3 regions of the Nocardioides oleivorans genome follow, and region 3 is predicted to be linked to each of the others. Evidence: predicted binding sites of a transcription regulator. Region 3 holds the regulator's gene; each other region holds the start of a gene.
The links. The regulator LexA, encoded in region 3, represses DNA repair genes until DNA is damaged. The targets are predictions, from matches to a motif close to TCGAACANNTGTTCGA.
Positions count from the first base shown of each region.

Region 1: EUA93_RS02835 (alpha-ketoglutarate-dependent dioxygenase AlkB) is a predicted target of LexA. The motif match lies at 3,949-3,964, and genes of this name have one in related genera.
Region 2: ruvC (crossover junction endodeoxyribonuclease RuvC) is a predicted target of LexA. The motif match lies at 1,860-1,875, and genes of this name have one in related genera.

Region 1 is NZ_SDWT01000001.1:585,095-591,678, forward strand. It holds gene EUA93_RS02815 (DNA repair helicase XPB) at 1-1,609, shown strand, start outside; gene EUA93_RS02820 (oxygenase MpaB family protein) at 1,665-2,549, shown strand; gene EUA93_RS02825 (HD domain-containing protein) at 2,546-3,139, shown strand; gene EUA93_RS02830 (GntR family transcriptional regulator) at 3,143-3,865, opposite strand; gene EUA93_RS02835 (alpha-ketoglutarate-dependent dioxygenase AlkB) at 3,985-4,596, shown strand; gene EUA93_RS02840 (SRPBCC family protein) at 4,583-5,296, opposite strand; gene EUA93_RS02845 (FAD binding domain-containing protein) at 5,297-6,142, opposite strand; gene EUA93_RS02850 (xanthine dehydrogenase family protein molybdopterin-binding subunit) at 6,148-6,584, opposite strand, start outside.
Region 2 is NZ_SDWT01000001.1:3,249,646-3,256,229, reverse strand. It holds gene ruvB (Holliday junction branch migration DNA helicase RuvB) at 1-663, opposite strand, end outside; gene ruvA (Holliday junction branch migration protein RuvA) at 674-1,273, opposite strand; gene ruvC (crossover junction endodeoxyribonuclease RuvC) at 1,270-1,821, opposite strand; gene EUA93_RS15550 (YebC/PmpR family DNA-binding transcriptional regulator) at 1,941-2,726, opposite strand; gene pdxT (pyridoxal 5'-phosphate synthase glutaminase subunit PdxT) at 2,761-3,363, opposite strand; gene EUA93_RS15540 (serine hydrolase domain-containing protein) at 3,406-4,524, shown strand; gene pdxS (pyridoxal 5'-phosphate synthase lyase subunit PdxS) at 4,532-5,440, opposite strand; gene pgsA (phosphatidylinositol phosphate synthase) at 5,518-6,141, opposite strand; gene EUA93_RS15525 (inositol monophosphatase family protein) at 6,151-6,584, opposite strand, start outside.
Region 3 is NZ_SDWT01000001.1:2,238,105-2,244,688, forward strand. It holds gene EUA93_RS10720 (ATP-dependent DNA helicase) at 1-1,939, shown strand, start outside; gene EUA93_RS10725 (DivIVA domain-containing protein) at 1,921-2,385, opposite strand; gene EUA93_RS10730 (sulfotransferase family protein) at 2,398-3,117, opposite strand; gene EUA93_RS10735 (NAD(P)/FAD-dependent oxidoreductase) at 3,128-4,345, opposite strand; gene lexA (transcriptional repressor LexA) at 4,399-5,121, opposite strand; gene EUA93_RS10745 (LysM peptidoglycan-binding domain-containing protein) at 5,408-5,770, shown strand; gene EUA93_RS10750 (hypothetical protein) at 5,973-6,488, shown strand.

The DNA of each region.
Region 1 (6,584 bases), 1.7 Mb from region 3:
CCTGCTCGAGGTCGACCACCCGTCGGCCGCCGAGGCCCGCAAGGCGATCGCCCCGTTCGCCGAGCTCGAGCGGTCCCCCGAGCACATCCACACCTACCGCCTGACCCCGCTCGGTCTCTGGAACGCCCGCGCCGCCGGGCACGACGCCGAGCAGGTCGTCGACGCGCTGCTGACCTGGAGCAGGTACGCCGTCCCGCACGCGCTGCTCGTCGACGTGGCCGAGACGATGGGGCGCTACGGCCGGCTCCGCCTCGAGAAGCACCCGGTCCACGGGCTGGTGCTGTCGTCGACGGACCAGCCGGTGCTCGAGGAGGTGCTGCGCGCGAAGAAGATCGCCGGCATGCTCGGCGAGCGGCTCGACGACGCCTCGGTCGCCGTCCACCCCAGCGAGCGCGGCAACCTCAAGCAGGCGCTGCTCAAGCTCGGCTGGCCGGCCGAGGACTTCGCCGGCTACGTCGACGGCGAGGCGCACGCGATCGACCTCGCCGAGGACGGCTGGTCCCTGCGGCCCTACCAGCGCGAGGCGGCCGAGTCGTTCTGGGACGGCGGGTCGGGAGTCGTCGTGCTGCCGTGCGGAGCCGGCAAGACGATCGTGGGCGCGGCCTCGATGGCGCACGCGCAGGCGACCACGCTGATCCTGGTCACCAACACGGTGAGCGCGCGGCAGTGGAAGGACGAGCTGGTCAAGCGCACGTCGCTGACGCCCGACGAGATCGGTGAGTACTCCGGTGCCGTCAAGGAGGTCCGCCCGGTCACGATCGCGACCTACCAGGTGCTGACGATGAAGCGGAAGGGCGTCTACCCGCACCTCGAGCTGCTCGACGCCCGCGACTGGGGCCTCATCGTGTACGACGAGGTGCACCTGCTGCCGGCACCGATCTTCCGGATGACCGCCGACCTCCAGGCCCGACGCCGCCTCGGCCTGACCGCGACGCTCGTGCGCGAGGACGGTCGTGAGGGCGAGGTGTTCTCGCTGATCGGGCCGAAGCGCTACGACGCGCCGTGGAAGGACATCGAGGCGCAGGGCTACATCGCGCCCGCCGACTGCGTCGAGGTGCGGGTGACCCTGCCGGACGGCGAACGGCTCGCCTACGCCACGGCCGACCCCGACACGAGGTACCGGCTCGCGTCGTGCACCCACGCCAAGATCGGCGTCGTACGCGACCTCGTCAGGCAGCACGCCGGTCAGCCGACCCTCGTGATCGGGCAGTACATCGACCAGCTCGACGAGATCGGCGAGATGCTCGACGCGCCGGTCATCAAGGGCGAGACGACGGTGAAGGAGCGCCAGCGGCTCTTCGAGGCGTTCCGGTCCGGTGAGATCGGGCTGCTGGTGGTCAGCAAGGTCGCCAACTTCTCCATCGACCTGCCCTCGGCCGAGGTGGCGATCCAGGTCAGCGGCTCCTTCGGCTCGCGCCAGGAGGAGGCCCAGCGCCTCGGCCGGCTGCTGCGACCCAAGACGGAGGGCCGCAGCGCGCACTTCTACACGGTCGTCTCCCGCGACACCGTCGACGCCGACTTCGCGCAGAACCGGCAGCGGTTCCTCGCCGAGCAGGGCTACGCCTACCGGATCGTCGACGCCGGGGACCTGCCGGCCGGCTCCGCCTGACCGGGTACGACGTCGCGCGAGGGCGCGCGTGGGTCGCACGGATAGCCTCGGCAGCATGAACGTCCGTGACCGCATCGGCGCCGAGCTGTTCCGCAAGGTCGCGGGGCCGGACGGTCCCCGCCAGCGCGAGCGCGTGCACGGCACGCCGGGCCCGCGCTGGTTCGATCCCGGCTCCGCGATCCACCGCGTCCACGGCGACGCCTCGATGTTCGTCGGCGGCATCCGCGCGATCATGCTGCAGTCGCTGCACCCCGCCGCCATGCAGGGGGTCGCCGACCACTCCGGCTACCGGGGCGACATGTGGGGCCGGCTCGCCCAGGTGTCGACCTACATCGCGATGACGACCTTCGGCGCCGAGAAGGACGCGCTGCAGCTGATCCGGGCCGTCCAGCGCGCGCACGAGTCCGTCGTCGGCACGCTGCCCGACGGGACGCCCTACGCCGCCTCCGACCCGCACCTGCTCGGCTGGGTGCACGCCGCCGAGATCGACAGCTTCCTGCGCGCGCACGACCGGTTCGGCCACCGCCCGCTGGTCGGTGCCGAGCGCGACGAGTACGTCGCCCAGGCAGCGGTCGCCGCGGCCCACCTCGGCGTGCTCGACCCGCCGCGGACCGAGGACGAGCTGGCCGCCACCCTGGCGTCGTACGCCCCCGAGCTGCGCGGCACCGACGCCGCGCGCGACGCGATCCGCTTCCTGGTCTGGCACCCCGACCTCCCGCTGGCAGCGCGTCCGGCCTACCTCTCCCTGGTGGGTGCCGCGGTCTCGCTCACGTCCGAGTCGGCTCGTCGCGAGCTGGGGCTGCCGCATCCCCCCGTGCTCGACCGGGCGATCGACGTCACCGTCGGACGCGCGCTCGGCAAGGTGTCGACCGGTGCGATCCGGTGGGCGATGACCTCCGGGCGCGAGCACGCGCAGACGATCGAGGACTCGCGGGCGTGAGCCTCGGCCCGCGACTGGCCACGCGCTGGCCGATGGAGGACCACCTCGACCTGCGCGACGAGCTCCTCGCCGCCTGGGACCGGTCCGGCTACCACGACCTGCTGCACCTCACCGAGGTCCTCGATCGCCTCGACCTGCTGCGGTCTGCCGGCGCCGGGTTCGACCCGACCTCCGTAGGGCTGGCGGCGTGGTTCCACGACGCCGTCTACGACGGCACGGCCGACGACGAGGAGCGGTCGGCGCAGTGGGCCGAGCGCGCCCTCCCGGTGCCGTACGCCGACGAGGTGGCGCGGCTGGTCCGGATGACCGTGCACCACCGACCGGGCGACGACGACCCGGCGGGCGGCGCGCTGAGCGACGCGGACCTCGCGATCCTGGCGGCTCCGCGCGAGCGCTACCACGCCTACGTGGCAGGCGTGCGCGCCGACTTCGCCCACGTCGCGGACGACGACTTCCGGGTCGGCCGGGCGCTGGTGCTCGCCGACCTCGCGGCCAAGCCGTGGCTCTTCCACACTGCCCAGGGGCGCGGCCTCTGGGAGGCAGGGGCGCGCGCCAACCTCACGCGCGAGCTCGACGAGCTCCGCGCGTGAGGCTCAGCGGTCGGCGAGCGACAGGTAGACCGTGAAGCGGTCGTGCCGGTAGCAGGTGCGCGAGACCTCGACGATGCGGCCGTCGGAGACGGCGCGACGCGAGTGGCGCAGCACGGGGTCTCCCTCGGCGACCTCGAGGACGGTGGCCTCCTCCGCGCTGGCGCGGTCGGCGCTGATCGAGTCCTCGACCTCGGTGGGACGCAGGCCGCGAGCGGCGAGCGCCTCGTAGAGGCTCGTCGGGGTGCCGTGCTGCAGGAAGCCCGGCAGCAGCACCTCGTTGAGGTAGGCGTCCTCGACGCACACGATCGCCTGGTCGGCACGGCGCAGCCGGCGCCAGTGCAGGACCGGGTCACCGGGCGAGATGTCGAGGGCGCGGGCGACGCCCGGACCGGCCTGCTCGACGCGGGCCAGCAGGGTCTGGGACTCCGGCAGCATGCCCCGGCGACGGATCTCCTCGGTGAAGGAGGTCAGGCGACCGGCGGTCTTGGGCGGCTGCGCGACGAACGTGCCACGTCCAGGGATGCGCTCCAGCAGACCCTCGGCGACGAGCGCGTCGAGCGCCTGTCGTACGGTCATCCGGGCCACTCCGAAGCGAGCGACCAGCTCGCGCTCCGACGGTGCCGCGGATCCCGGGGGCTGCGCCTCGATGAGGCTGCGGACGTGCTCACGAACCTGGACGTGCTTCAACGCCCGCTGGCGCGGTACGACGAGGTCCACAGGTTCCATAGCCAGTCAGATTAGGACTGGGCTGGACCAGGTGTCACCACATTGAGGAATCCTTCGATAAACACTCGACGGAACCTCGAGGATCGAACGCGTGTTCGATCGTGCGCTAGGATGCCCGTGTGGACTTCCAGACGTCCCTCTTCGCCGATGCCACCACGGATTCCGTGGCGCTCACCCCTGAGCGCCGGACCCTGACGCGTGGAGCGTGGGTCGACGTCCAGCGCAACTGGCTGGCCGACCCCGACGCCGCGTTTTCCGCACTCGTCTCCCGGGTCCCGTGGCGGGCGGAGAGCCGCGAGATGTACGACCGGGTCGTCGACGTGCCACGGCTCGTGCACACCTACCTCGGCGGCGACGCACTCCCCCATCCGTCGCTCGAGCGCGCGCGCGACGCGCTCTCCGCCCACTACCGCGACGAGCTCGGCGAGCCGTTCGTGAGCGCCGGCTGCTGCTACTACCGCGACGGCCGCGACTCCGTCGCGTGGCACGGCGACACCCTCGGCCGCGGTCGCACCGGCGACACGATGGTGGCGATCGTCAGCGTCGGCGACCCGCGCCGCCTCATGCTCCGGCCGCGCGGCGGCGGAGCGTCCGTCTCGGTGACGATGGGCCACGGCGACCTGGTCGTGATGGGCGGGTCCTGCCAGCGCACCTGGGAGCACGCCGTGCCCAAGGTCGCGCACGCCGGCCCGCGGATCTCGGTGCAGTTCCGCCCGCTCAACGTCTTCTGAGGATCCGCCGCACCACCGCGAGACCCGCGACGGCCGCGAGTGCGTGCTTCCAGTACGACCTCACCAGCACCGGCAGCACCGCGCTGCCGAGGTCGAGCGCCTCGGCCTCCCGCGGAGGTGGCGGTGGTGGCGACGTCCGCGGACCGGGAGGGGGCGACGGGGGCGGGGCTGCCAGCTGCTCGGGGGGTAGGGCAGCATCCGCCCCCGCCGCGGTCCCCGGGTCCGGATCGGTGGGTGGCTCGGGAGCCGCCGGCTCGGGTGCCGCGAGCCGCTGCTCGAGGCAGGCCACGAACTGGCCGAGGAGCTTGTCGGAGACGTCCTGCATCACGCCCCGCCCGAACTGGGCGGGCTTGCCGGTGACGGCGAGGTCTGTCTCCACGGAGATGTCGGTGGCACCGCCGGCATCGGTCATCTCGACGGTGACCTTCGCCCCCGCCGTACCGTTGCCGCGCTTGTCCTTGCCCTTCGCGTCGACGACGAAGCGGTGCGCGGCGTCGTCCTTCTCCACGAAGGTGCCGGTGCCGTTGTAGAGCAGCGCGATCGGACCGAGCTTGACCTTCACCGACCCGGCGAAGGAGGACTCGTCGGCCTCGGTCACCTGGGCTCCGGGGAAGCACTCGGCGACCGAGGCGATGTCCTTGAAGTGCGCCCACGTCTCCTCGACGCCGATCGGGACCGTGAAGCGGTGGCTCAGCTCCATCTACGCGCCAGCCGCCTTCAGGACCGCACGCCCGGTCAGCACCCGTGCGAGGTGCTGGCGGTAGTCGGCCGCGCCGTTGAGGTCGGTCGGCGGGTTGGTCCCGTCGGCGGCGAGCTCCACGGCAGCGCGTACGCCGTCCTCGGTCGCGCTCGCCCCGGCGAGTGCGGCCTCGGTGGCCGCTGCCCGCAGCGGTGTGGAGCCCATGTTGGTGAGCCCGACCTTCGCCTCGTCGATCGAGCCGCCCGAGGACCGCACGGTCGCCGCGACCGCGACGATCGGCCACTGGTGGGCGACGCGGACGAACTTCTCGTAGTGCGCGCCCCAGCCGGTGTGCTTGGGCAGCCGGACCTCGGTGAGGATCTCGTCGTCGCCGATGGCGGTCTCGAAGAGGTCGACGAAGAAGTCCGCTGCCTCGACCGTGCGGGTCCCCCCGGGGCCGGCGATCACGAACTGCGCGCCGAGGGCGAGCGCCGGCGCGCCGAGGTCACCTGCGGGGTCGGCGTGCGCGAGCGCCCCGCCGAAGGTGCCGCGGTGCCGGATCTGCGAGTCGGCCACCTCGGCCGCCGCCTTGGCGACCAGCAGCGCGTGCTCCTTGACCAGGTCGTGGTCGCGCACGTCGTGGTGGGTGGTCATCGCCCCGACCACGATGGCGTCGCCGTCGTCGCGGATGCCCCGCAGCGAGGAGATGCCGCCGAGGTCGATGACCACCTCGGGCGCGTTGAGCCGCATCCGCAGGACGGGCAGCAGGCTCTGGCCGCCGGCCAGGATCTTCGCGTCGTCGCCGTGCTCGCCGAGCGCGGCCAGGGCCTCCTCGACCGATGCAGGTGCGAGGTAGTCGAACTTCACCGGGATCACTGGCCCGCTCCGTCCTGGTTGAGGGAACCCTCGTCGAAGTGCGGCATCGCGTCGGGCGGTGTCTCCGTCGCCCCGCCGGCCGACGAGCCCTGGATCGCGCGCCACACCCGCTCCGGGGTGCACGGCATCTGGACGTCGTTCACGCCCAGGTGTCGGACGGCGTCGACGACGGCGTTGACCACGGCCGGGGTCGAGGCGATGGTCCCCGCCTCACCGACGCCCTTGGTGCCGAGGGTGTTGGTCGTGCAGATGCTCGGCTCGTCGGTGTGGACGACGTCGAAGGAGATCGTGTCGGCCGACGTGGGCAGCAGGTAGTCGACGAACGACCCGCTCACGAGGGTGCCGGCCTCGTCGTGCACCGCCTCCTCCCAGAGCGCCTGTGCGATGCCCTGCACGAGCCCGCCGTGCACCTGCCCGGCGACGATCAGCGGGT
Region 2 (6,584 bases), 1.0 Mb from region 3:
CGTGAGGTGTACGCCGAGGAGGCCGGCGCTGCGGTGGACGATGCGGTCGAGCTCGTGGGGCTCGTAGAACTCCAGGTGGGCGGTGAACCCGAACCGGTCGCGCAGCGGGCCCGGCAGCAGCCCGGCGCGGGTGGTGGCGCCGACGAGGGTGAACGGCGGGATCTCGAGCGGGATCGCGGTGGCGCCGGGGCCCTTGCCGATGACGACGTCGACCCGGTAGTCCTCCATGGCCATGTAGAGCATCTCCTCGGCCGGGCGCGACATCCGGTGGATCTCGTCGACGAAGAGGACGTCGTTCTCGTTGAGGCCGGACAGGATCGCGGCGAGGTCGCCGGCGTGGGTGATCGCCGGCCCGCTGGTGAGCCGCAGGGGCGTGGTCATCTCGGCGGCGATGATCATCGCGAGCGTGGTCTTGCCGAGCCCGGGCGGGCCCGACAGCAGGACGTGGTCGGGCGCTCGGCCGCGGCGGCGGGCGGCCTCGAGGACCAGCCCGAGCTGGTCGCGCACGCGCACCTGCCCGACCACCTCGTCGAGCGTCTTCGGGCGGAGCGCCGCCTCGACCGCGCGCTCGTCGCTGTCGGCCTCGGCGTCGGTGAGCCGCTGGAGGTGGGCGTGCTCGGCCGCCGTGAGCTCGACGTCCTCGTCGGTGTCGTCCCAGTTCATCGCGCCCCGCTCACGCCTTGCTCAAGGTGCGCAGAGCGGCGCGCAGGAGGGCGCCGACGTCGGGGGTGGTGCCGGCGTCGGGAGCCACGGCCTCGACCGCCTTCTCCGACTCCTTGGCCGACCAGCCGAGGCCGACCAGCCCCTGCTGGACCTGGTCGCGCCAGGCGTCGCGCTGCGGGATCGTCGCGGCCGGGTGGTGCACCCCGACCGGCGGGCCGATGCGGTCCTTGAGCTCGAGGATGATCCGCTGGGCGCCCTTCTGCCCGATCCCCGGCACGCGGGTGAGCGCCTTGACGTCCTCGGTGCTGATCGCGCGGCGCACGTCGTCGGGGCTCATCACCGCGACGATCGCCTGGGCGACCTTGGGTCCGACACCCGACGCGGTCTGGACGATCTCGAAGATCGACTTCTCGTCGTCGTCGAGGAAGCCGAAGATCGTCAGGCTGTCCTCGCGCACGACCATGCTGGTCGGCAGGGTCGCCGGCTGGCCGATGCGCAGCGTGGCGAGGGTGCCGGGGGTGCACATCAGCTCGAGGCCGACTCCCCCGACCTCGAGCACGGCGCTGGTGAGCGTGACGGCGGCGACCTCGCCGCGGACGAAGGCGATCATCGGGTCCTCATCTTCTGCTTCTGGGCCTTCGCCAAGGCCTGCTGCTGGGCCACGGCGGCCTCGAGACGGTTGCTGGCCGAGCCGCGCCACACGTGGGTGATGGCGAGCGCGAGCGCGTCCGCGGCGTCGGCGGGCTTCGGCAGCTCGGTGAGCCGGAGGATCCGGACCACCATCGCGCCGACCTGGGCCTTGTCGGCGCGGCCGTTGCCGGACACGGCGGCCTTGACCTCGCTGGGGGTGTGCATCGCGATCGGCAGACCGCGGCGGGCCGCGACGACCAGGGCGATACCGCTGGCCTGGGCGGTGCCCATGATCGTGCTCGAGTCCGACCGCGCGAACACCCGCTCCACGGCCACGGCGTCGGGCCGGTGCTCGTCGAGCCAGGCGTCGAGGCCCTTCTCGATGGTGACCAGCCGCTCGGCGACCGGGAGGTCGGAGCTGGTGCGGATCACGCCGACGTCGACCATCGACAACGGGCGCCCGACGCTGCCGTCGACCACGCCCACGCCGCACCGGGTCAGGCCGGGGTCGATGCCGAGCACCCGCACGTCCCACCCCCTCGCCTCACCCTGCCCGGACCGGTCGTCCGAACAGGTGTTCGTGCGGTCACGCTATCCCGCGGCCGATGCGGGACGGCGTACGACACGCGGCGGGCACCGGCGGCGGGTCAGGCGTCGGCGGCCTCGAGCTCGGCCATCACGTCGGCGGGGATGTCGACGTTGGTGAAGACGTCCTGGACGTCGTCGAGGTCCTCGAGGGCGTCGAGGAGGCGGAGCACCTTGCCGGCGCCGTCGGCGTCGACCGGGATCTCGAGGCTGGCGACGAACTCCACGTCGGCGGAGTCGTAGTCGATGCCGGCGTCCTGCAGCGCGGTGCGGACCGCGACGACGTCGGTGGCCTCGCTCTGCACCTGGAAGGCCTCGTCGAGGTCGTTGACCTCGTCGGCGCCGGCGTCGAGGGTCGCCTCGAGGACGTCGTCCTCGGAGACCTCACGCACGGTGCCGTCGTGGTCCTGCGACTTCGGCACCACGACGACGCCCTTGCGGGTGAACAGGCGCGAGACGGAGCCGGGGTCGGCCATGGTGCCGCCGTTGCGGGTGACCGCCGTGCGGACCTCCATCGCGGCGCGGTTGGTGTTGTCGGTGAGGCACTCGACGAGGAAGGCCACGCCCTGCGGGCCGTAGACCTCGTAGGAGATCGTCTTGTAGTCGACGCCACCCGACTCGGCACCGGAGCCACGCTTGAGGGCGGAGTCGATGTTCTTGTTCGGGACCGAGCTCTTCTTCGCCTTCTGGATGGCGTCGTAGAGGGTCGGGTTGCCGGCGGGGTCGCCGCCGCCCTGCTTCGCCGCGACCTCGATGTTCTTGATCAGCTTGGCGAAGAGCTTGCCGCGCTTGGCGTCGATCGCGGCCTTCTTGTGCTTGGTCGTTGCCCACTTGGAGTGGCCTGACATGGGTCCTCTATCTGTCGCGTGTCGTGAGGTGCGGTCACCGGACCGAGCGCACCAGGTCCACGAACATGCCGTGGACCCGGTCGTCGCCGCCGACCTCCGGATGGAACGAGGTCGCCATCAGGGGGCCCTGACGCACCGCGACGATCCTACCCACGGCCGGTCCACCACCGACCCGAGCCAGTACGTCGACGTCGTCGCCGACCGACTCGACCCAGGGCGCGCGGATGAAGACCGCCCGCACGGGGTCGGCCAGGCCGTCGACGTCGAGGTCCTCCTCGAACGAGTCGACCTGACGGCCGAACGCGTTGCGTCGCACCGTGATGTGCAGCCCGCCGACGGTCTCCTGACCGGGCGCGCCGTCCTCGATCCGGTCCGCGAGGAGGATCATCCCGGCGCACGTCCCGAAGGCCGGCAGCCCGCCGGCGACCGCCTCGCGCAGCGGCTCGAGCAGGTCGAAGATCCGGGCCAGCTTGACCATCGTCGTGGACTCCCCGCCCGGGAGGACGAGGCCGTCGCAGGCCGCGAGCTCGGCCGGTCGTCGTACGGCGACCGGGTCCGCCCCCAGCGAGCGCAGGGCGGCGAGGTGCTCGCGGACGTCGCCCTGGAGGGCGAGCACGCCGATGGTCGGGTTCACGATCGCCGATCCTAGGACCGCGTTCCCGGCCTAGGCTCACCACCCATGAGGCTCCCCCGCGCCCAAGCACTCGGCGCCATGCTGCTCACCGCCGCCCTCGTGCTCTGCGGCGTGCCCGCCACGGCCGAGCAGGCCGGTCAGCTCACCGTCGACGGCTGGCCGGTGCGTTCGCCGTCCGACCTGGGGCTGAGGCCCGGCGCCCTGTCGGCGGGGGCCAAGGAGGCGAAGGCTCTCGACTCCACGTGCTTCGCGGTGCTGCGCGACGGCAAGCTGGCGAAGGAGGCCAACTGGCGGTTGAGCCGCGACACCCCGCGCGAGGTGTTCTCGATCACGAAGTCGGTCACCGCGACCCTCGTCGGCATCGCGATCCGCGACGGCGACCTGCGCCTCGACGACACCGTCTCGACCTACGTGCCCGAGTGGCGCGGCACGCCGTCGGCGTCGGTGACCGTGCGCAACCTGCTGTCCAACGACAGCGGCCGCTTCTGGTCGCTGCAGTCCGACTACGGCGACCTGCTCGGCGCACGCAACCGCACGAGGTACGCCGTCGGCCTCACGCAGCAGTACGCCCCCGGCAGCGCGTGGCAGTACAACAACGCCGCGATCCAGGTCCTCGAGCCGGTGCTGGAGGAGGCGACCGGGATGCCGGTCGCGAGGTTCGCCCGCACGCGGCTGTTCGAGCCGCTCGGCATGGCGCACACGACCTTCACCACCGACCGGTCCGGCAACGCCAACGCGTTCTACGGCGTCACCACGACCTGCCTGGACCTCGCCCACCTCGGGATGCTCTACCTCGGCAGGGGGAAGGTCGACGGCAGGCGCTACCTCGACAGGGCCTACGTGGCGCGGGCCGTCGGCCGCTCGTCGACGGTGCACAACGCGGCCTACGGCTACCTCTGGTGGCTCAACCGGCCGGGGCAGGTCCGCGGGGCCACCGACCCGGTGGACGCACAGGGCCAGCCCCTGCGACCCGTGACCGGCCAGCTGGCGTCGTACGCCGACCCGGACCTGTTCGCAGCGCTCGGCCTCGGCGGACAGGTGCTGCTCGTCGACCCCACCACGAGGACCCTCGTGATCCGGCTCGGGCTGCCCGCCCAGCCGGGCGAGGAGGCGTACGGCTTCGGCAACGCGGCCACCGTGCTGGTGGACGCGCTGAGGAAGTAGGCGCCGACTACCAGCCGCGCTCGGCGAACTGGATCGAGCGGGCGGGCTCGTCGACGTTGATGCCGACCATCGCCTCGCCGAGGCCGCGCGAGACCTTGGCGACCACGTCAGGGTCGTCGAAGAACGTGGTGGCCTTGACGATCGCCTCGGCGCGCTGGGCCGGGTTGCCCGACTTGAAGATGCCGGAGCCGACGAAGACGCCCTCGGCGCCGAGCTGCATCATCATCGCGGCGTCGGCCGGGGTGGCGATGCCGCCGGCGGTGAAGAGGACGACCGGCAGCTTGCCCGCGGCCGCGACCTCCTTGACCAGCTCGTAGGGAGCCTGGAGGTCCTTGGCCGCGACGTAGAGCTCGTCCTCGGCCATGCCGTGCAGGCGGTTGAGCTCGCCACGGATGGTGCGCATGTGGGTGACCGCGTTGGACACGTCGCCGGTGCCGGCCTCGCCCTTGGAGCGGATCATCGCCGCGCCCTCGGTGATCCGGCGCAACGCCTCGCCGAGGTTGGTCGCACCGCAGACGAAGGGGACGGTGAAGCCCCACTTGTCGATGTGGTGGGAGTAGTCGGCCGGGGTGAGCACCTCGGACTCGTCGATGTAGTCGACGCCGAGCGACTGGAGCACCTGGGCCTCGGCGAAGTGGCCGATGCGGGCCTTGGCCATCACCGGGATCGAGACGGCCTCGATGATGCCGTCGATCATGTCGGGGTCGCTCATCCGGGACACGCCGCCCTGGGCGCGGATGTCGGCCGGCACGCGCTCGAGGGCCATGACGGCGACGGCGCCGGCGTCCTCGGCGATCTTCGCCTGCTCGGCGGTCACCACGTCCATGATCACGCCGCCCTTGAGCATCTCGGCCATGCCGCGCTTCACGCGGCTGGTGCCGTGCTCGAGGGGGGTCTCTGCAGTCTGCTCAGCCATGAGCCGATCGTAGTGCGGACTCATCCGAAAGGAGGCACCGGGACCGGGCCTCGAACTGCCGACGACCCGGGGGTCGCTCAGCCCTGGGCGGCCGCGCGGGCGAGCGCCTGACGGCGCACGACCCAGATGCGCTGCGCGACCGTCACGGTGGCCGCGGCGGCGAGGGCCCACAGCGAGATGTAGAGCAGCCACCACAGGTCGAGGAGGTCGGCGAAGAAGGCGGGCACGAGCATCCCCACCAGGCGGTCCGGACGCTCGGCGACGCCGACCTTGGCGTCGTAGCCGAGGTGGTCGGCCTTCGCCCGGGCGTAGGACGTCACGGCGCCCATCACGAGGATGACCAGGCTCAGCACGAGGTAGAGGTGGCTCTCGTGGTGCCAGGCGAAGAAGAGGGCGAGGCCGCCGAAGAGCGCGCCGTCGGCCACCCGGTCGAGGGTCGAGTCGAGGAAGGCGCCGAAGTCGTCCTTGCGGCCCGTCTTGCGGGCCATCGCGCCGTCGACCAGGTCGCTGAAGACGAAGGCGGTGATGAACAGCACGCCCTGCCACACCCAGCCCTGGGAGAAGAAGAACAGCGCGCCGAAGCTGACGCCGAGGGTGCCGACCAGCGTCACCACGTCGGGGCTGATGCCGAGGCGGATGAAGAGGTTGATGAAGGGCGCGAGCATGACGCCCTGCCAGAACTGCTTGAACCGATCGAGCACGGCGGCAGGCTACCGGGCGTCCGTGCCGTCGAGCAGCGCGGCTCGGACGTCCGCGACCGCCGCCGGCGCGCCGGTGACCGTCCAGTCCACCCCCGCGGCCGGTACGACGAGCGACTCGCCGCCCGCGCCGCGGACGATCGCCGCGCCCGGGAGCCGGTCCCAGTCGGCGACGGAGTGCTGGAAGAGCACGTCCCACTGGCCCGAGGCGATCGCCATCGCGTCCATCGTCCCGGAGCCGAGCATCCGCAACGTGCCGACCTGCCCGAGCGCACGGGCGAAGGCATCGCCCACCTCGCTGCCGAAGAACGGCGGGTGGAGGTAGGTCGTCGCGCACCGCGAGCCGGGCGGGGTGTCGGGCAGGTCGCCCAGGCGTACGCCGTCGCACGTGCTGGGCAGGTCGGGGCCGCCGACCCAGGTCCGCTGCGTGGCGGCGTGGTGGACAG
Region 3 (6,584 bases):
CGGGCAGCAGCGCGACGGCCAGGTGCAGATGGCGACGGAGGTCGCCGACGCGATGGAGGACGGTCGCCACCTCCTCGTCCAGGCCGGCACCGGCACCGGCAAGTCGCTGGGCTACCTCGTCCCGGCGATGCTCCACGACAAGCGCGTCGTGGTGGCCACCGCGACCCTCGCCCTCCAGCACCAGCTCGTCGAGCGCGACCTGCCCCGACTGGTCGAGGCGGTCAAGGACGTGCCCGGGCTCGACACGTCGTACGCCGTCCTGAAGGGGCGATCGAACTACGCGTGCCTGCACCGCATCCGGGCCGGCGTCCCCGACGACCAGGGCACCCTGGTCGACGTGCCCATGGGCTCCATGGCCGAGAAGGTCCTCGAGCTGCGGGCGTGGGCCGAGGAGGAGTCGGAGCAGAAGGCCAGCGGCGAGCGCGACAACGCTCCGCGCCACACCGATCGTGAGTGGCGCCAGGTCTCGGTCAGCCACCGGGAGTGCCTCGGTGCCGCGAAGTGCCCGTTCGGCGCGGAGTGCTTCGCCGAGCTCGCGCGCGAAAAGGCGCAGCGCAGCCACCTGATCGTCACCAACCACTCGCTCCTCGCGATCGACGCGATCGAGGAGGTGCCGATGATCCCCGACTACGACACCGTGGTCATCGACGAGGCGCACGAGCTCACCGCACGCGTCACCCAGGCTGCGACCGACGAGCTCGCAGCCGCCGACATCGAGCGCGCCGCCCGCCGCTCGAGCCGCTGGACCGCCGACGCGGACGGCGACCCGGCGGGTGACCTCGAGGACGCCGCCCAGCAGCTGGCCGAGGCCTTCGAGGCGACCCCGCCCGGGCGGATCGACCAGGTGTCGCAGCAGCTGTCCGACGCACTGGTCCTCGTCCGCGACGCCGCGCGCGCCTGCCTGTCGGCGTACCCGCGCGAGTCCGGCGGCGGTGGTGGCGAGGGCGACGCCGGTCGCACCCAGGCCAAGGGCATGGTGCAGGAGGTCTTCGTCAACGCCGAGCGGATGGCTGCGGGTTCGCAGGCCGACGTGCTGTGGCTCGGCGAGGCGCGCGACCGGTTACCTGCGCGGCTGCACGTCGCGCCCCTGCAGGTATGGGGCCCGATGCGCGACAAGCTGCTCACCGACAAGACGGTCGTCTTCACCAGCGCCACGCTGATGCTCGGTGGCGAGTTCGGCGCCGTCGCCACCTCGCTCGGTCTCAAGCCCACCGAGCGAATCGGCCACCAGGTCGCCACCACCGACGCCGAGGACGCGCTGCCGTGGAAGGGCATCGACGTCGGCTCGCCGTTCGACTACGGCCAGCAGTCCATCCTCTACGTCGCCCGCCACCTGCCTCAGCCCGGCCGCGACGGCCTCGGGCAGGCGCAGCTCGACGAGATCTGCGAGCTCGTCGACGCCCTCGAGGGCCGCACGCTCGGCCTGTTCTCGTCCCGCCGCGCGGCCGAGACCGCCGCCGAGGCCGTGCGCGCGCGGCTGCCGCACCTCACCACGCTCGCGCAGGGCGACGCCCAGCTCCCGGAGCTCGCCAAGCAGTTCGTCGAGGACCCGCACACCTGCCTGTTCGGCACGCTGTCGCTCTGGCAGGGACTCGACGTCCCCGGCGACACCTGCCAGCTCGTGATCATCGACCGGATCCCGTTCCCACGGCCCGACGACCCGCTGATGTCGGCGCGCCAGAAGGCTGCCGACCAAGCCGGCGGCAACGGCTTCATGCAGGTCGCCGCGACCCATGCTGCGCTGCTGATGGCGCAGGGTGCCGGCCGCCTGATCCGCACGACCACCGACCGCGGCATCGTCGCCGTCCTCGATCCGCGACTGGAGACCGCCCGCTACGGCCGGTTCCTCAAGGCGTCGCTGCCGCCGATGTGGTCGACCACCGACCCGGCGCTCGTCCGCCAGGCGCTGAAGAGGCTGGGTCAGGCGACCAGCGCGTAGACCACCACGCCGATGACCACCAGGATGCCGGCGAGGATCAGGTAGAGGGCGGGCCCGCCCGAGCTCACCTCCGTGATCGCGGACGAGGTCGTGGGCTCGTACGACGACCGCGCGGGCGCCGCCTGCGGCTGCGGGGTGGGTGCCGGCTGCGGCACCTCGGGCGCGGGCTCGGGCGCGGGAGGCGCCTGCTCGGGAGCTGCTCCACCCGACTCCCGGCGCGCGGTCTCCGCGGCGGCGAGGTCCAGCCAGCTGTCGACCTCGCCGATGTCGTACCCCTGCCGCAGCCGCACCGGGGTGAACCGCAGGTCCATGATGTGCTCGGCGCCGAACCGCTGCTCGGGAAGCTCGAGGTTGTCGAAGATCAGGTCGATGGCCTGGTCGACCTCTCCCATGTCGTACCCCTCGCGGAGGGAGGTCGTGCTGAAGGTGGGGCGGTCGAGTGCCATGTCGGTCCTCCGTCAGGCCTGGTCGGGTGAGTAGCCGAAGAGCTGGTAGTCGCGGCGGTACATCTGCGTCACCAGCGCGCGCAGCTCGGCGGAGACCTGCTGGTCGCGGCCGCCGGGCGCGGTCTGGTTCTTCGGCGCGCTCGGCACGGCGGGCGCCCCGATCCGCTCGCACACCTCGGCGAAGTCGCGGTCGAAGGTCTCGAGGCGGCCGATGAAGTCGACGCGGTTGAGGTCGATCATCCGGCTCTGGAGGGTCAGGTGCTGGTCGGTGCCGGGCACGGCGGCCAGGTCGTGCGTCGCGGTCCACGCGGCGAACTCCTCGACCACCTGCATCCGCGCGTGGGTCGCGGGGTCGAAGTCGTAGTAGTTGTTGTCCACGACCTTGTCGTGCCACGCCGACACGAATCGGTCGAGCGGGTCGCGGACGAATGCGAACGTGAAGTAGTCGGCGTACGACGCCAGCGGGTAGCGGATCCGCATCGCGTGGTCGACGTCGAGCACCACGCCGTTGCTCTCGCAGTGGTGCCGGATCGTGCGGGTCGCGACCTTGGCCACGCGGTACCAGACGAACCGGTGGCCGTGGCTGATCGTGAGGTTGTACGCCAGCGGGCTCAGCCAACCGGACTTCTCGCCCGCGGCGGCGAGCCGGTCGAGCTCCGCCTCTCCGGGCGGCGTCAGCCGGCGCCGGTTGCCGGGGCGGGTACGGAAGAGCTCGGGATCGGGGCGTGACATCGCCGCGAGGCTAGCCGAAGGCGATCCGCCCCCGCAGCGACTCCGGGTCGGCGACCGGTGCGTCCTTCGTCTCCGCGATCAGCTCGCGCGCCTGGTCGACGCTGTCCCACACGTTCCAGAGCAGCACCCCGCGCACGTGCCCGGACTTCAGGTAGTAGACGACGCCGGTGCCGATCTCGCCGTCCTTCCAGTCCTCGATCAGGTCGAGGTCGCTCCTCGTCTCGCCGACGGCCTCGTAGCCGCGGTCGAGGATGTCGGACCAGAAGAAGGGCGTGTAGTCGTAGGTCTCGTCGCTGCCGGCCATCGCCTTGCCCGCGGCTTCGCCCGACTTCTCGGCGTGGTCGACGTGCTCGACGCGGCGCCGGCCCAGGAGCGCGTCCGGGTACGACGCCACGTCGCCCGCGGCGTACACGTCATCGGCGCTGGTGCGCAGGTGCTCGTCGACCACGATGCCGTTGTCGACCTCGAGGCCCGCTGCCTCGGCGAGCCCGGTCCGGGGGAGCACGCCCACGCCGACGACCGCGCCGTCGGCGGTGATGTCGGTGCCGTCGTCGAGGCGGATGCGGACACCGCCGTCCTGCTCCTGCCCGCCCTCGACGGAGCCGTGCACGATCGTCACGCCCCGGTCGGCGAAGTCCTTGCTGAGGGTAGCGGCCAGTGCGCGCGGGAACATCGCCTCCTGCACGTCCTCGACGTCCAGCACGAGCGTGACGGTGACGCCGTTCTGCACGAGCGCAGAGGTGATCTCCGAGCCGATGTAGCCGCCCCCGACGACCACGACGTGGCTGCCCTCCGTGGCGACCGCGCGCAGCCGGTCGTAGTCGGCGGCGGTCCGGTAGTAGACGACACGGGGGCCGGGGTCGATGCCGAGCACGCGCGGCTCGGCGCCGGTGGCGAGCAAGAGCTTGCCGTATCCCACCGTCGTACCGTCCGCGAGGCGTACGACGTGCGCACCCGGGTCGATCTCAGTCACGGTCGTGTCGGTGACCAGGTCGACGGCGTCGTCCTCGTCGAGGTCGCCGGACAGGTCGGAGTCGGCCAAGGTCTTGTCGTCGCTGAGCCAGAGGTCCTTGGAGAGGTCCGGACGGTAGAGCGGCTTCGCGGGCTCCGACCCGAGGACCGCGATCGTGCCGCCCTCGTCCTGGGACCTGATCCCCTTCACCGCGCTCGCGGCCGTGACCCCTGCTCCGACGATGACGTAGTCGTAGGACTCCTTGACGGTGCTCATGTGGCCATCGTGTCCCGCAGGTGAGGACCTTTCAACGCCCTCGCGGGTGGGCGTCAGAGGCTGCGCAGCACCGCGGTCACGACACCCAGGATCGTGGCGTTGTCGCCGGGGATCGGGTCGTACGCCGAGTTGTGCGGGAGCAGCCAGACGTGGCCGTCCTTGCGCTGGAAGGTCTTCACCGTGGCCTCTCCGTCGATCATCGCGGCGACGATCTGGCCGTTCTCGGCCGTCTGCTCCTGACGGATAACGACGTAGTCGCCGTTGCAGATGGCCGCGTCGACCATCGAGTCACCCGAGACCTCGAGCAGGAAGAGCGTGCCGTCGCCGACGAGCTGCTTGGGGAGCGGGAAGACGTCGGTGACCTGCTCCTCGGCGAGGATCGGGCCACCGGCGGCGATCCGGCCGACGACCGGGATGTTGACCGCGGTGGGGGCGACGTCGCCGATGCCGGTCTCGTCGACGCTCGAGTCGTCGCCGCTGGAGATGGAGCGGCGTGCTGCCATCACCTCGGGCAGGAAGACCTCGAGGGCGCGCGGCCGGTTCGGGTCACGCTTGAGGAAGCCCTTGCTCTCGAGCACGCGCAGCTGGTGGGCGACGCTGGAGGAGGAGGTCAGGCCGACGGCCTGGCCGATCTCGCGCATGGACGGCGGGTAGCCCTTGGACTCGATCGAGTCCTTGATCGTGGCGAGCACACGCTGCTGGCGCGGGGTCAGGCCCGTGGCGTCCGGGGGACCGTCCGGCATCTCGATGACGTTCTTGTCCGCTGACTTGGCCATCTCTGGAACCTCTCGACGCGTGGCGGTACGGGCTGCTGTCCGTGCACCGTAGCCCGGATCGCACCACAGGATCAAACACCTGTTCGAACCTGCGTGTCGCGCTGTCCGCGCGGGCGACACGCCGAACATTTGTTCGACCGGAGTCTTGCATCGTTCGAACACGTGCTCTAACGTCGTACACATGTTCGATCGAACGTCTGATCGACGCCCACCCGCTGTCGGTGGCTGTCACTAGACATTCCTCGTCATCACACGACCCGGCTGATCTTCCCCAGGAGGCCACACCATGAGCACCCTCAGCCTTGCACCTGTCTTCACCACCAACACCGTCTCTGCCGCTCGCCCGCGCTCGTCCGTGCGATTGACGCGTCGTGGCCGGATGGTCGTCTTCCTGATCTCGCTGTTCCTGGTCCTCGGCGTGGCGATCATGCTCGCCGGTGGCGCCGTCGGCACCGACTCGGCCGGCCAGCCCGCGCCGACCGAGATCGTCCAGGTGGCCCCCGGTGACACCCTGTGGGGGATCGCCAGCGACCTCGCCACCGACGGTGACGTCCGCGGGATGATGACCGAGATCGAGCGGCTCAACGCCCTCGAGTCCGCCAGCCTCGCGGCTGGCCAGAAGCTCCGCGTCCCAGTCGTCTCCGACTGACGCGAAGGCCTCCATCAGCCGCTTCGACCCCGGCTGGTGGACCAAGGGGAAGGCGAGGGGCGGGCCATCGGCCCGCCCCTCGGCGCATTTCGGGGTCTTCGGTGTGGCCGGGTGCTCGTCCACAGGCTTTGCCTTCGCTCTGGTTCGAGAGCCGCCGTCATGGGTAACTTGACTGCGTCCACGCTCTCGGGAAGGCCGTCTCATGCACGTACGCCGCGCACTCGCGCTCGCCGTTCTCGCGCCCCTGCTCCTGGTCGGGTGCTCCGACGACCCCGAGCCGAAGCCCCAGATGCCGGAGACCTCGACCGCGACTCCCACCGAGGAGCCGACCGAGACCGAGACGCCCGAGGTCGAGAGTGCCGAGGACTTCATCCGGCGCTGGGTGAAGGCGGGCGACGAGATGCAGGTGACCGGCGATACGGCCGAGTACGACGCGATGACGCCGAACTGCAAGGCATGTCAGGGCTTCGTTGAGAGCGTGGAGCAGGTCTACGCGGCCGGCGGGAGTGCACAGTTCGCCGGCACCACCGTGACAAAGATCCGGCGCTACGCGGCCAAGCCGCCGACCTACGATGTGTCACAAGACGTCGCGGAGACCGTGATCAAGCACGGTGACACTGGCAAGACCGAGACATATCCGGCCGGAAGCACTCGGATTCGGGTGATCTTGAAGACGACGCAGTCAGGGTGGCTAGTCACGTACTTCGGGATCCTGTGATGCCGGACAGTCAACGAGTCGCCGGACTTCTAGCGGTCCTTGCAATAGTCGCCAGTGCGCTGGTCGCCCTGGTCGCGGCTCCCGCGCAAGCCGGCA